2 regions of the Mesorhizobium sp. AR02 genome follow, and region 2 is predicted to be linked to the other one. Evidence: predicted binding sites of a transcription regulator. Region 2 holds the regulator's gene; the other holds the start of a gene.
What was found. Region 2 encodes PhoB, which activates phosphate uptake and scavenging genes when phosphate is short. Its sites were predicted from a motif close to TGTCATNNANCTGTCAT; they were not measured.

Region 1: the regulator PhoB is predicted to act here: its motif matches at 5,044-5,060, upstream of DBIPINDM_RS04750 (LTA synthase family protein).

The regions. Positions count from the first base shown of each region.
Region 1 is NZ_CP080531.1:10,715-18,457, reverse strand. It holds gene rpsR (30S ribosomal protein S18) at 177-425, opposite strand; gene rpsF (30S ribosomal protein S6) at 425-928, opposite strand; gene DBIPINDM_RS04755 (pilus assembly protein) at 1,393-3,030, shown strand; gene DBIPINDM_RS04750 (LTA synthase family protein) at 3,077-5,005, opposite strand; gene fabD (ACP S-malonyltransferase) at 5,285-6,232, shown strand; gene fabG (3-oxoacyl-[acyl-carrier-protein] reductase) at 6,293-7,030, shown strand; gene DBIPINDM_RS04735 (acyl carrier protein) at 7,230-7,466, shown strand; gene fabF (beta-ketoacyl-ACP synthase II) at 7,501-7,743, shown strand, end outside.
Region 2 is NZ_CP080531.1:3,430,557-3,438,299, reverse strand. It holds gene DBIPINDM_RS20825 (sugar ABC transporter permease) at 1-1,185, opposite strand, end outside; gene xylF (D-xylose ABC transporter substrate-binding protein) at 1,329-2,369, opposite strand; gene DBIPINDM_RS20815 (ROK family protein) at 2,639-3,883, shown strand; gene phoB (phosphate regulon transcriptional regulator PhoB) at 4,096-4,785, opposite strand; gene phoU (phosphate signaling complex protein PhoU) at 4,805-5,512, opposite strand; gene pstB (phosphate ABC transporter ATP-binding protein PstB) at 5,538-6,341, opposite strand; gene pstA (phosphate ABC transporter permease PstA) at 6,338-7,189, opposite strand; gene pstC (phosphate ABC transporter permease subunit PstC) at 7,193-7,743, opposite strand, start outside.

The DNA of each region.
Region 1 (7,743 bases), 3.4 Mb from region 2:
AGGCGCCGAATTCTCTGGAACAGGTCAGGAAGCAAAAGGCGTTGCCGCCGGTGTCGCTGTCCTGCCTGTCGCGGCAGTTAGAGGCCTTGACCTCAACTCGGGATTTGGTGGCTGAACCGGTCATGCCCGTCATGGCCGGCGAAAGGAACGGGCGGCGAACCGCCCGTTCGAGAGAATTAGCGGACCACGTAGGGCAGCAGGCCGAGGAAGCGGGCGCGCTTGATCGCCTTGGCGAGTTCACGCTGCTTCTTCTGGCTGACGGCGGTGATGCGCGACGGCACGATCTTGCCGCGCTCGGAAATGTAGCGCTGCAGCAGACGCACGTCCTTGTAGTCGATCTTGGGCGCGTTGGCGCCGGAGAACGGGCAGGTCTTGCGGCGACGATGGAACGGGCGCCGGGTCGGGATCTGGTTGATGTCGACCATTATTCTGCACCCCCTTCAAAGCCTTCGCGCGGACGGCGCGGACCACGATCGCCACCGGCGTCGCCACCGAAGCTGCGCGGCGGACGATCGCCACGGTCGCCGCGATCACGGTCGCCGAACGAACGCGGGCCACGATCGCCGCGGTCGCGGTCGCCGAAGCTGCCGCGCTCGGAGCGTTCTTCGCGCTTCTGCATCATGGCCGAAGGACCTTCCTCATGCGCCTCGACCTTGATGGTCAGGAAACGCAGGACGTCCTCGGACAGACCCATCTGGCGCTCCATCTCGTTGAGCGCTGCCGGCGGGCAGTTGAGGTCCATGAGCGTGTAGTATGCCTTCCGGTTCTTGTTGACCCGGTAGGTGAGGGACTTCAGTCCCCAGTTCTCGACCCGGCCGACGGACCCGCCATTCGCGGAGATGACACCCTTGTACTGTTCGACAAGCGCATCGACCTGCTGCTGCGAGAGGTCCTGCCGGGCAAGAAACACATGTTCGTAAAGAGCCATTATGGTTCAGTGCCTTTCTTCGTTTCTCTCCCGGTTCCCGGCGGCAAAAGCCTCTGCAACTTCTCTGACCCGCAGACCTCGAAAGGCACGGGGAAGAAAGGAGCATGACGAGACGGTCGAGAGCGGAGACACGGGAGGCGGAAGCACTTCTGGCTTCACGCGAAGGCTTTTGATAAAGCCTCCGGCCCTCCGTTCAGCCCCCAGCTGGGACCGGCAGATTGGCGGCGTCTATACAGCAATCCACTGATAAGGCAAGGGCAAGCGGCGTCGCCGATGTCGCAGGGCGCCGGAAATCAGGCGGTAGCGCCGGTTACGGTCTGGCGATTTCCCGGCAACCGGCCCTTAACCACAATGTCAGGTTGTGCAGGGTTGAGCCCTTGCCGTCAACGGTCGATTCATCATGGAAGGCGCAAAAGCCCGGGCAACCGCGCAGATCAAGCGGTAAGCATTTCCGGGGGGTAAGGATGCTTCTCAACAGATTCTGGCGCTCGAAGAGCGGCAATTTTGCGCTTCTGATGGGGCTCGGCCTGCCGGCCATCCTCTCGGCGGTGGCCTTTGCGGTCGACGTGTCCACCATCATGCGCGCCAAGAGCAACCTGCAGAATGCGCTCGACGCGGCAAATCTTGCCTCCTCGCATCTCGGCGATCTCGACATCACCCGCACCGACGCGTTCGATCGCTATTTTCAGGCCAACATCGCCGGGCATGGCGAACTCGCCAACGCGCAGGCGACGCTGACCGTCGACAAAGGTGTCAACTACATCAAGACGAAAGCTGTCGCCTCGGCGGACGTCAATTTGAACTTTGCCTTCCTGTTCGGCCAGAACAAACACATCGTCGTCGATACCTCGGCTGTCGAATCGAACAATCAGCTCGAAGTCGTGCTGGTGCTGGACAATACCGGCTCGATGGCCGGCGCCCGCATGACGGCGTTGAGAACGGCGACGAAGTCACTGCTGGACACGCTCGAGGCGACAAAATCGCCGACGCGCCAGGTGCGGGCCTCGCTGGTTCCCTTCGTCACGGCGGTCAATGTCAATGGCGACGGGTTCGACCCGTCCTGGATCGACATGGACGGCAAGTCCTTCACCAACGGCATCAATTTCCCCGTCATCAATGGCAAGCGGCCGAACCATATGGCGCTGTTCAAGCAATTGGGGCTGAAGGGCGGATGGAAAGATACCGGATGGAAAGGCTGCGTCGAGGCTCGCCCCGGTGCCTACAACATTTCTGATACGCCGCCGGATCCGAACAAACCCGACACGCTGTTCGTGCCTTATTTCGCTCCCGACGATCCGGCGCCGGCCACCAAGCCGTCAGGCTCCTATGGCAACTCGGCGACCGGCTACAACAATTCGTATCTCGACGACACCATCGACAAGGTCAAACTCGCCGAGCCGGGCGTCAACATACTGGGCATCGACCTCAGCGGCCTGCTTGGCAGCGTGGTCGACGCACTGTTGGGCGCGGACCTGGAAAAGGTCGCCAAATATGTCGCGTCGACGAACAAGATCGTCACCGAGACCGGCAGCGCCATCACCGTTGGCCCCAACCGCTCCTGCCCGACCCCTGTCGTCCCCCTGACCGACGATTTCGACAAATTGCGCAAGGCGGCGAGCCAAATGACGGAGTGGAATGGTTCCGGCACCAACGTCTCGGAGGGTCTGTCGTGGGGCATGCGGGTGCTGTCGCCCGGCGCGCCCTATACCGACGGGGTGCCATTCAAGACGCCAGGCGTCAGCAAGATCGTCATGCTGCTTACCGATGGCGAGAATGTCGTCTATGGCGCCAGCAATCAGCCGACCAAGTCCGACTATACGTCCTATGGCTACCTGGCGGGTGGCCGCTTCGGGTCGGACAACCAGACGACGGCGGCGCGCAATGTCGACGGCTGGACCAAGAGCGTGTGCACGCAGTTGAAGAACGAGGGCGTGCAGATCTACACAATGGTGCTGCAGTCCGACACCGCCGCCAACCGCACGCTCTACAGCGCCTGCGCTTCCGACCCGAGCGGCTACTATGCCGTCAACGATCCGGCAAAACTGCCGAACGTTTTCCAGCAAATCGCCAACAAGTTCTCGAAGCTGCAATTGACGAATTGAGCGCTCAACTCAAGAGGCCGCTACATCTGAAGGGATCGGAACCCCTTCAACTCGTATGGGCGACAACCTTGTCGACCGTCTCAGGGAAGAAGTCGGGCGCGGCTTGGCGTTTGCCGAACATCATGTCGTACTGGATAAGCCGGAAATCGCGGATCGCCGGGTCGATATCCTTCTGACGCGACCAATCGGGCGTAGCTTGGCCAGCCGGGGTCAGCAGCAGATTGCGGTCGACGACGCGGTAGCGTTCCCGCATCTCGCCCAGAAAGCCCGTATAATAGGGATGGGTGATGCCGGCGGCGGTGAGGATATGATAGGGCAGGAAGGCCGGGCTCACCGTGCCGAGGTCCTTGACCGGACCGGAGCGGTTCGACCAGATGATCAGCGGTGTCTCGTGATGTTCACGGGCGGCTTGCGGTGTCGGCTCCTTGCGCGGCGCGACGTTGTCCTTCAGGAAACCCGTCTCGACATAGACCGGCCCCAGCGGCGGCAGATGGTCGCCGAAGAAGGCGACAATCGTCGGCCGCTCGCGCTTCTTGGCCCATTCGATCAGCCGTTCAAGGCCGCGGTCCGCGTCGGCTGAACCCTCCGCGTAGCTCAGCAGCGAGTCGCGCGCCCACTGGCTGATCGGCGCCTGCACCGCATGGGTCGGGTTGTCGTAGCGGTTCGGTTCATAGGGGCCATGGTTCTGCAGGCTGACCGCGAAGAAGAACACCGGGTCGTCGCTGGCGTCGGCTTCGCGGATGATCTCGTCCGTCATCGCCGCATCCGATGCCAGCGGTCCGCGCTTTTCCATCGGCGGCAGCGTCTCTTCCGACTTGAAATCGTTGAAGCCGAAATCGGCATAAACCGCGCCACGGTTCCAGAACCAGTTGGTGCCTGGATGGATGGCGCGCGCCCGGTAGCCCTCGCTCTTGAGGAAGGTCGCCATCGAAGGCGTCGGCGTGCGCACATATTGCTGGTAGGGGATGCTGCCGGCCGGCAGGAAGGCGTTGGAAAAACCGGTCAGCGCCTCGAATTCGATGTTTGCGGTCATGCCGCCGAATTCAGGCGAGAACATCGAACCGGAACGCAACGCCCGCACGGTGGGAATGGGATCCGGCGTGATGGTGACGCCGGGCAGCTTGGTCGGATCCCAGAAGGATTCGCTCATGACGACGATGATGTCTGGCTTTTCATCGGGCACCGAGGCCGTCATCTGCGGCCGTTCGATCGCCGCGATCGCCTTGTCCGTATAGCCCGGCGGTGCCGAAACATGCGCCATCGGCACGTTGAGCGCGAAGGCGAGGGCAAAGCCGTTCGAGGCGTAGTTTTCCTTCTGGTCCCACATGATCGGGATGATCTGCAGCCGGTCCCTGGTCCAGGAGAAGGTGGCGTAGTCCATGATCGAGACGAAGAAGGCGAGCAGCGGCACCGCCAGCGTCAGCCGGGCAAGGCGGCCCTTGTGGCTGAGCGCGGGAACCTTGCGGCGCCACAGCCGCCAGCCATAGACGAGCAGCGACAGGCCGGCGACGATGCCGACGACCATGGCGAGCGCGGTCATCGGCCGGTCACGCACCAGGAGCGGCAACAGGGCGAAGATCTGGCGGGAGTAGAGGAAATCCGTCGGGTAGAGAGGATCGCCGAGATAGTGCGATTTCTGATGGCCGACAAAGGCCAGCGACAAGGTCAAAGGCGCGACGATCATCAGGCTCTGGTGGCTGCGGCCGAGCACGGCATCGAGACCGATGAGGATCAGCGCGAACACGACGATGGTCGTCCAGCCCGGCTTGAGCGGCTGCAGGAAGAAGGAAGCGGTACCGGCAACGTCACCGCGCACGATCAATTCGATGGCAAACACCAGGATGGCGGAGATCGCCAGGCTGATCAGCCCATAACGGACGACCGGCCATCTCCGGCCCGGCAGATAGCCGGTGGACGGATCGTCTTCCAGGAATTGAGGCGCAGCTTTGCTGGCGCGTTTCGAACTCTTTGCCACTTTAACTTCCCACCCAGCGACAACCCAAGTCACTCGGTTGTCATAAAATTGTCACGCAAAGCTAGCGCCTGTGGCGGAAATAAGAAGAGCCAGCAAACGATTCGTGAGCGGTTTTCATCAGGTGTGATCGCCAAAAAGCCCTTTCGAAACAGGCACTCGGCGCATGGTTCCGACTTGGGGCTGGGCTGAACCGGGCTTGACTTGGCGGCCTGCCTTGCGCCACAGGCAGGGAAAATTCGTGTTATCAGACAAGTAAAACCAGTCTTGGAGAGCCCTCGCATGGCCATTGCATTCACCTTTCCGGGACAAGGCAGCCAGGCTGTCGGCATGGGCAAGGATCTCGCCGATGCCTTTCCCGAGGCGCGCAGGATCTTCCAGGAAGTCGACGACGCGCTCGGCGAAAACCTGTCAAAGCTGATCTGGGAAGGTCCGGAAGAGACCTTGACGCTGACGGCCAACGCGCAGCCGGCGCTGATGGCGGTTTCGCTGGCGGCGATCAGGGCGCTGGAAGCGCGCGGTTTCTCGCTGAAGGACAAGGTCGCCTATGTCGCCGGCCATTCGCTGGGCGAATATTCAGCCCTTGCCGCCGCAGGGTTTGTTTCCGTTGCCGATGCCGCCCGTCTGCTGCGCATCCGCGGCAACGCCATGCAGGCAGCGGTGCCGGCGGGCGAGGGCGCGATGGCTGCGATCATCGGACTGGAACAGGTAGATGTCGAAGCCGCTTGCGCCGAGGCCGCGCAAGGGGCCGGCAAGGTCTGCCAGATCGCCAACGACAATGGCGGCGGCCAACTGGTGATTTCCGGCGCCAAGGCCGCGGTCGAGCTGGCGGCCAAACTGTGCACCGAAAAGGGCGCCAAGCGGGCGCTGATGCTGCAGGTCTCGGCGCCCTTCCATTCGGCGCTGATGGCGCCGGCGGCCAATGTCATGCGCGACGCGCTCGCCGGGGTAACGAAGCATGCGCCGGCGGTACCCGTGCTGTCCAACGTCACCGTGACCCCGACCAGTGATCCCGACGAGATCGCGCGGCGCCTGGTCGAGCAGATTACCGGCCGTGTGCGCTGGCGCGAAACGGTGGAATGGTTCGGCGCCAACGGCGTCACCACGCTTTATGAGATCGGCGCCGGCAAGGTGCTGTCGGGCCTGGCACGGCGCATCAACCGCGACATCGCCACATCAGCCGTCGGCACGCCGGCCGATGTCGAGGCGGCGCTGGCCGCGCTTGCATAATCCACTGGCGATTTGACCCCTTCCGTGTGAAGGCTGTTCTCTCAGATCAGGAGACAAAAAATGTTCGAACTGACCGGCCGCAAGGCGCTCGTCACCGGCGCATCGGGGGGCATCGGCGAAGCGATTGCCCGTGTGCTGCATGCGCAAGGCGCCATCGTCGGCCTGCACGGCACCCGCATCGAGAAACTGGAGACCTTGGCAGGCGAACTCGGCGAGCGGGTCAAACTGTTCCCGGCCAATCTGTCGAACCGCGACGAGGTCAAGGCGCTTGGCCAGAAGGCGGAGGCCGAGCTCGAAGGCGTCGATATCCTGGTCAACAATGCCGGCATCACCAAGGACGGCCTGTTCGTGCGCATGTCGGACGCCGATTGGGACTCAGTGCTCGAAGTCAATCTGACCGCCGTTTTCCGGCTGACCCGCGAACTCACCCATCCGATGATGCGCCGCCGCCATGGCCGCATCATCAACATCACCTCGGTGGTCGGCGTGACCGGCAATCCCGGCCAGACCAACTACTGCGCCTCCAAGGCCGGCATGATCGGCTTCTCCAAATCGCTGGCGCAGGAGATCGCCACCCGCAACATTACCGTCAACTGCGTTGCCCCGGGCTTCATCGAATCGGCGATGACCGACAAGCTCAACGACAAGCAGAAAGAGGCGATCATGGCGGCGATTCCGACGCGCCGCATGGGCACGAGTGTTGAAGTGGCGTCCGCCGTCGCCTACCTCGCCTCCAACGAGGCCGCCTACGTCACCGGCCAGACCATCCATGTCAACGGCGGCATGGCCATGATTTGACGGATACAGCGGGGCTGTGAAAAGAGACCATTTCGCCTTGGACCTCAGCCATTTTTCGTGTAATGCGGCCCGCAACCCGGCGGTTCGGGCAAAAACCGGTCCGTGGCCGTTGCGTTTCCGGCAGGACCATCTTTCAGCTTGATTAGCGGCATTCTGCCCGCTAACGAAGACAGACAAACAAAAGACGAGGATGCCCCAAATGAGTGACACCGCAGAGCGCGTCAAGAAGATCGTCATCGAGCACCTTGGCGTCGATGCCGACAAAGTGACGGAGCAGGCGAGCTTCATCGATGATCTGGGCGCTGACAGCCTCGACACGGTCGAACTCGTCATGGCGTTCGAAGAAGAATTCGGCGTCGAGATTCCCGACGACGCGGCCGAGACCATCCTGACCGTCGGCGACGCGGTTAAGTACATCGACAAGGCTTCGGCCTGACGCTTTCAGCAGTCATCACCGGGGAGGACCTGCGATGAGGCGTGTCGTCGTCACGGGCCTTGGGTTGTTGTCGCCATTCGGCATGGGCTTCGAGCACAGCTGGAAGGAACTTCTGACCGGCCGCAGCGCCGCCAAGCGCATCACCGAGTTCGAGGTGGAGGATCTTGCCTGCAAGATCGCCCACGTCGTTCCGCGTGGTGACGGCAGCAATGCCACCTTCAATCCCGAGGCCGTGCTCGAGCCGAAGGAATTGCGCAAGATCGGCGACTTCATCCTG
Region 2 (7,743 bases):
GGCGAGCGACGTGCCGCCGATGACGGCCGCAGCAATGACCAGCAGCTCATCCAATGTGCCAAGCACATTGGTCGACGAGTTCTGCCGGGCGGACGAGATCGCGGCGGCGATCGTCGCCAGCACGCCCATGATCATGAACACCTTCATGGTGATCCAGCGCGTGTTGATGCCGGCGAGATTGGCAGCCTCCGGATTGCCGCCGATGGCGAAGACATAGCGGCCAAAACGGGTGCGCTTGGTAACGAAGGTCATGATCAGCCCGACCGCGATCGCCATCAGCACCGGGATCGCAATGCCGTGGGCGATGAACAGACCGCCTTCGGGAACCGTGATGTTGTTGGCCGCCGCATACCGGTTCACGATGCCGACCGGCCAGGGATACGAATTGGCGAGCCAGACAGCGCCCATGATGATGGCGCAGGTGACCGCCCCGAGCAGCGTCTCGGCCCAGATCGGGCGCAGCGGAAAGCGGAAACGCTTGCGCTGCACGCGTCCGTTGAACAGGGCAAACACCACCGCCAGACAGGCGACGATGCCGACCACCCAGCTCCATGTTGCCCCGATCGATCCTGCCGGCCCACCGCCCATCAGCTGGAAGGTGGCATCGAGCGGCGCCACGGTCTGGCCTGACGTGACCCACCAGGCGGCGCCGCGCCAGATCAGCAGCCCGCCCAGCGTGACGATGAAGGCCGGCACTTCGAGATAGGCGATGATGAAACCTTGAAAGGCACCGATCAGCAGACCGAGCGCGAGGCCGATGACCAGTGCCAGGACCCAGATCCACGGATTGCCGAGTTCAAGCCCGACAAACCGCACCAGGAAATGCACCTGCGCAAAGCCCATGATCATGCCGATCACGCCTTCGGCGGAGCCGACGGACAGGTCGATATTGCGCATGACGATGACCAGCACCATGCCGCAGGCCATGATGGCGACGGCGGACGTCTGCACCGACAGGTTCCACAGATTGCGCGGCGTGAGGAAGGTGCGGCTGTCGAAATCGAGCGGATTGACGCCCAGACGCAAGCTGGAAATCACGTGCAGCCCGATCCAGATGATCAGCAGCGCGCCGACCATGCCGAGCATGCGGGTGTCGATCTCGGTTGCCTTCAGGAACCGCGCCAGCGCGCCGAGTTCCGACGCACGCGCGGTGTCGACCTGCGGGTTGGACGTCGTGTCGGTCATGATTTCCTCCCACCGGCTTGCCGTCTGACGCGGATGCCGAGACCAGCCTAGAAGCTATCCGCGTGATGCGGAAATACAAATCTTTTTGAGAAAACGCCGCGGCTTTTGGGCCGCGGCGTCGATATCGAACAGTATTGCGACGTTTAGTTGCAGGCCGCGACGCTGCCGGCGGCGACGCCCGCGCAGACTTCGTCTTTCTTGATCCAGCCGGCGTCGATGACAACCTTGAGATTGTCCTTGGTGATGGCGACCGGGGTCAGGAACAGCGACTTGACGGTGTTGCCGCCAGGCGTCGTGAAGTCCTTCACGCCGGCGATGTCGGTCATCTTCTTGCCATCGGCCAGCTGCGAGGCGATCTCGGCGGCGTTCTTGCCGAGTTCGCGCGCATCCTTCCACACCGACACGGTCTGGGTGCCGAGCGCGATGCGGTTCAGCGCGGCATGGTCGCCGTCCTGGCCCGAGACCGGCACGGTGCCGGCGAGACCTTGTGCCGTCAGCGCCGCGACGACGCCGCCGGCGGTGCCGTCATTGGCGGCGACCACAGCGTCGACCTTGTTGTCATTGGCGGTCAGGAACTGCTCCATGTTCTTCTGGGCGTTGGCAGGTAGCCAGCCGTCCGTATAGGCCTCACCAACATTCTTGATCTTGCCGCTGTCGATGGCCGCCTTGAGCACTTCCATCGAGCCCGAGAACAGGAAGTCGGCATTCGGATCGGAGCCCGAGCCCTTGATGAAGACATAATTGCCTTCCGGCTTGGCCTTGAACACCGCACTGGCCTGCAGGCGGCCGACTTCCTTGTTGTCGAAGGTCAGGTAGAAGACGTCCTTGTTCTCGATCAGGCGGTCATAGCCGACGACCGGAATGCCTTCGTCCAGCGCCTTCTGCACGGCCGGACCGATGGCCGAGGCGTCCTGCGCCAGGATGATCAGCGAATTGGCGCCCTGCGAGATCAGGCTTTCGACATCGGTAAGCTGCTTGCCGGGATTGGACTGCGCATCGGCGGAGATGTACTTGTCGCCGGCGGCCTCGATCGCCTTCTTCATGGCGGCTTCGTCGGTCTTCCAGCGCTCTTCCTGGAAGTTGGACCACGAAACACCGATGACCTTGTCCTTCGCCTGCGCGACCGACGCAAGCGTCAGCGACATGGCGACACCCGCCAGGATGGCGGCCGTGAATCTCTTCATGATATCCTCCCTGCGCCGCGTATGGCGCGACCAAACTGGCCCTAAGGCCGGCACAGAGGCTCTATTTTTTCGAGCCTCGAAAAAACACTGAGCCAACACCGGAACGCTGTCAACAACGATTCTGATGGATTTTGATGTCCCTGCGAATTTTTTTCGAGCCCCGGAATAAATAAATGACAGGACGGGCCGCTTCTGCCACTATTTGGGCGTGTCGTCGGCAGCGTTCGAGGGGCAGGAAGAACCGCGGCGACCGGGAGGATGTGGGAAACATGTCGGTCGGAATCCGCCACGACGATCTGCGCCGGCGCAACCGCGCGATGGTGATTGCGGCCGTGCGCCGGGCCGGTCGGCCCTCGCGCACCGAGATTGCCGCGACCACCGGCCTCAGCCATTCGACCATATCGGCGATCTCTTCCGACCTGATCGGCGAAGGCATCCTGGCCGAAGGCAAGCCGAGCGAAGCCGGCGCGCTGAAACGCGGCAGGCCACAGGTTGGCCTCGGCCTCAATCCGGAGGCCGCGGCTGTCATGACCGTGGTGCTGTCGCTGAATTTCCTCTCCGTCGCCGTCATCGACTATGCCGGCCAGGTGGTATCGGAAGAACAGCGCCGGCTGGACACGCTGACCATGTCGCGCGAGGCGCTGATCGGTGAATGCGTCGCCATCGTACGACGGCGCCTCGAGGATCCCGATATCGACGTGCGCAGCGTCGCCCGCATCGCGCTGGCGATCCAGGGCATCACCGACACCGAGGCCCGCTCGATGCTGTGGTCGCCGATCACACCGCAGACCGACATCGCCTTCGCCGACATACTCGAGGCCGAGTTCGGCATCCCCGCCACCATGGAAAACGACTGCAACATGATGGCGGTGGCGCTGCGCTGGCGCGATCCGGAGCGCTACCGCGACGACTTCATCGCCATCCTTCTGTCGCACGGCATCGGCATGGGCCTGGTGCTGAAGGGCGAGCTGTTTACCGGCACCCATTCCTCTGGTGGCGAGTTCGGCCACATGATCCATCGGCCGGGCGGCGCGCTCTGCCGCTGCGGACGCCGCGGCTGCGTCGAGGCCTATGCCGGCAACTACGCCATCTGGCGCAACGCCAGGCAGCTCAGCGAGGACACCGAGCCGGTCGCCGATGTCAGCGACGCGCAGATGCGGGCGCTCGCCGCGACGGCGCGGGAACGGGACGGCCCCGAGCGCGAAGCCTACCGCAGGGCCGGCGAGGCACTCGGTTATGGCCTCGGCAGCCTGTTCGCGCTGATCGATCCCGCACCCGTCGCCATGGTCGGCGTCAGCGCCGCCGCCTTCGACCTGATCGAGCCGGCACTGCGCGAGGCGATCGCCCAGACCGCAGGCGGCCAGCACTCGAAATCGATTTCCTTCGACACCGAGCCGAACGAACTGCCGCTGATCCGCGAAGGCTGCGCCATGCGCGCACTGACCTTCGTCGACCAGGAAATTTTCGCGCCGGGGGTGCAGGGTAAGTCAGGCGTTGGAAAGAACGTAGCCTGAGCTGACGTCCGTCATTGATGCCGTAGACCATCGCCGACTTTGGAGATTGGCAGAAGCCTCTCAGCTTCGTCATCAACTCTGAGGAATGGTGGCGTCGCTTCGCTCCTTGCTCCGCCATAGGATGACGAGGTCATGAGCGTCTCAGCCAATCATCAATGCGTGTGACCCGGGAGTGGAGACATTCAACCTATCAACGCTTCCGCGCCAAGGCTCTAATCTTCCCTGATCGCGTAGCCGGCGCCCCGAATGGTTCTAATCACGTCCGGCATGCGGCCATTGTTGACCGCCTTGCGCAGCCGGCCGACATGCACGTCGACGGTGCGCTCGTCGATATAGATCGTCTCGCCCCAGACATTGTCGAGCAGCTGGCTGCGCGAGAACACGCGGCCGGGATGACGCATCATGAATTCGAGCAGGCGGAACTCGGTCGGCCCGAGCCGGATCTCGCTCTTCTTGCGATAAACCCGGTGCGATTCACGGTCGAGCACGATGTCGCCGACCTTGAGCACGCTGGACAGAACTTCCGGCTTGGCGCGGCGCAGCAGCGCCTTGACGCGAGCCATGAATTCCGGCGTCGAGAACGGCTTGACCAGATAGTCGTCGGCGCCGGTCGAGAGCCCACGTACGCGGTCGCTTTCTTCGCCCCGCGCGGTCAGCATGATGATCGGCAGCCGCTCGGTCTCGGGCCGCATCCGCAGGCGCCGACAGAGTTCGATGCCGGACACCGCCGGCACCATCCAGTCGAGCACCAGAAGGTCGGGCACGTTCTCCTGCAGGCGGATTTCAGCCTCGTCGCCGCGCGGCACCACCTCCACCTGGTAGCCTTCGGATTCAAGATTGTAACGGAGCAGCACCCCCAGCGGCTCCTCATCCTCCACCACCATAATGCGTGGCGCGATCATCGATTGGTCACCTCTTGCGTCAGGCCGCGGGCGCCGACATCGCCGTCTCGTCCTGCTTGGGACGATTGGCGGGCAACTGCGTGCCGGTCAGGACATAGTAGGCGTTTTCGGCAATGTTGGTCACGTGGTCGCCGATGCGTTCGAGATTCTTGGCGCAGAACAACAGATGCGTGCAAGCCGTGATGTTGCGCGGATCCTCCATCATGTAGGTCAGCAGTTCGCGGAAGACGGAGGTGTATTTGACGTCGATGCGTTCGTCGTCGGCGCGCAGCTTCGCCAGTGCCGCGGCATCGCGCGCCGCATACTCTTCGATCACGCCCTGCACCTGGATCAGCACCAGCTGTGCCATGGCGTCGATGGAATGCGACAGGTCGCGCGGCGTGGCGCTGAGGCCGACGGTGCCGACGCGCTTGGCGATGTTCTTGGCAAGGTCGCCAATGCGCTCGAGGTCGCCGGCCATGCGGATCGACCCGACGACATGGCGCAGATCATCGGCCATCGGCTGGCGCTTGGCGATCAGCGTGATGGCGCGGTCGTCGAGCTCGCGCTGACGCGCGTCCATGATGGCATCGTCGGAAACCACGCGCTGAGCGAGAGCGTTGTCGGAATTCAGCAGCGCCTTGGTGGCGCCACCGACCATCGAGCCGGCGAGATCGCCCATGTCACTGATCAGCCTGCTGATCTGTCCGAGATCCTCGTCGAAGGCTGCAACTGTGTGTTCGGCCATGATCCTGGTCCTCGTATGCGTGCGATCAGCCGAAGCGGCCGGTGATGTAGTCTTGCGTGCGCTTCTCGCGAGGCGACGTGAAGATCTTCTCGGTTTTGTCGAACTCGACCAGTTCGCCCAGATACATGAAAGCGGTCTGCTTCGAGACACGCGCCGCCTGCTGCATGTTGTGGGTGACGATGACGATCGTGTAGTCGGCCTGCAATTCGTCGATCAGCTCCTCGATCTTGGCGGTCGACAGCGGGTCGAGCGCCGAGGCCGGCTCGTCGAGCAGAATGACCTCCGGCTTCACCGCCACCGTGCGGGCGATGCAAAGCCGCTGCTGCTGGCCGCCAGACAGGCTGAGGCCGCTGGCATTGAGCTTGTCCTTGACCTCGGTCCACAGTGCTGCGCGCTTCAGCGCCTGCTCGACACGGCCGTCCATCTCGGCCTTGCTGATCTTCTCATAGAGCCTGACGCCGAAAGCGATGTTCTCATAGATCGACATCGGGAACGGCGTCGGCTTCTGGAACACCATGCCGATCTTGGTGCGCAGCAGGTTGAGATCCTGCGAGCGGTCGAGAACGTTCTGGCCGTCGAGCAGCACCTGGCCCTCGGCGGTCTGCTTGGGATAAAGCTCGTAGATGCGGTTGAAGACGCGCAGCAGCGTCGACTTTCCGCAGCCCGACGGGCCAATGAAGGCGGTGACGCTGCGCTCGGGCAGCGACAGCGTGATATCCTTCAGCGCCTTCGACTGGCCATAGTAGAAGTTGAGGTTCTTGACCTCGATCTTGGCCTTGGCCACCGCCTCGGCGGCGATCGTCATGTCTGGAGACAACATCTGGCTCATTTGTCCTCTCTGCGTCCGGTCAGGCTGCGCGCAAAGATGCTGAGCGCGAGAACCGTCAATGTGATTATGAGTGCGCCGGTCCAGGCCAGTTGCTGCCATTCCTCGTAGGGGCTGAGAGCGAACTGGAAGATGGTGACAGGCAGGCTGGCCATCGGCGCGTTGAGATTGCTCGACCAGAACTGGTTGTTCAGCGCCGTGAAAAGAAGCGGTGCCGTCTCGCCAGAGATGCGGGCGATGGCCAGCAATATACCGGTGACGATGCCGGACAGTGCGGCGCGGTAGGCGACCGACTTGATGACCACCCAGCGCGGCGCGCCGATCGCGGTGCCGGCTTCGCGCAAGGCGTTGGGCACCAGGTTGAGCATGTCCTCGGTGGTGCGCACGACGACCGGGATGACCAGGATGGCGAGCGCGACAGCGCCGGCGATCGCCGAGAAATGCCCCATCGGCCGCACCATCAGCTCATAGACGAACAGGCCGATGATGATCGACGGCGCCGACAGAAGGATGTCGTTGATGAAACGCACAACAGTGGTGAGCTTCGAGAAGCGCCCGTATTCAGCCATGTAGGTGCCGGCCAGCACACCGATCGGCGTACCGACGATGATGCCGATGATGGTCATCACGATGCTGCCGTAAATGGCATTGAGCAGGCCGCCGGCATCGCCGGGTGGCGGCGTCATTTCCGTGAAGACCGAGAGAGAGACACCGGCGAGGCCCTTGTAGAGCAGCGCGCCGAGGATGAGCGCCAGCCAGGCAAGGCCGATGCCCGCGGCGACGACGCACAGCGTCATCATCACGCCATTCTTGCGCTTGCGGCTCTGGTGAAGCGACGTGGCTGTCGACATCGGTCAGGCTCCCGTGCGGGCGTCGATGCGCATCAGCATGTAGCGTGCGATGGCAAGGATCAGGAAAGTGATGACGAACAGGATCAGGCCGAGCGCCACCAGCGAGGAGGTGTAGAGATCGCCGACCGCTTCGGTGAATTCGTTGGCGATGGTCGCGGAGATCGTCGTTGCCGGCGCGAACAGCGAGGTCGAGATGCGGTGCGCGTTGCCGATGACAAAGGTCACCGCCATGGTTTCGCCGAGAGCGCGGCCGAGGCCGAGCATGACGCCGCCCATGATGCCGATCCGGGTGTAGGGAATGACGACGCGGCGGGTCACTTCCCAGGTCGTGCAACCAATGCCGTAGGCCGATTCCTTCAGTACGGGAGGCACCGTGTCGAAGACGTCCTTGGTGATCGAGGTGATAAAGGGCAGCACCATGATGGCCAGGATCATCGACGAGGTCAGCAGGCCGATGCCATAGGGCGGGCCGGCAAACAGGCTGTTGAGACCGGGAACGCCATGGAACACGTTGATGATGAAGGGCTGCACGGTCGTTTGCAGGAACGGTGCCA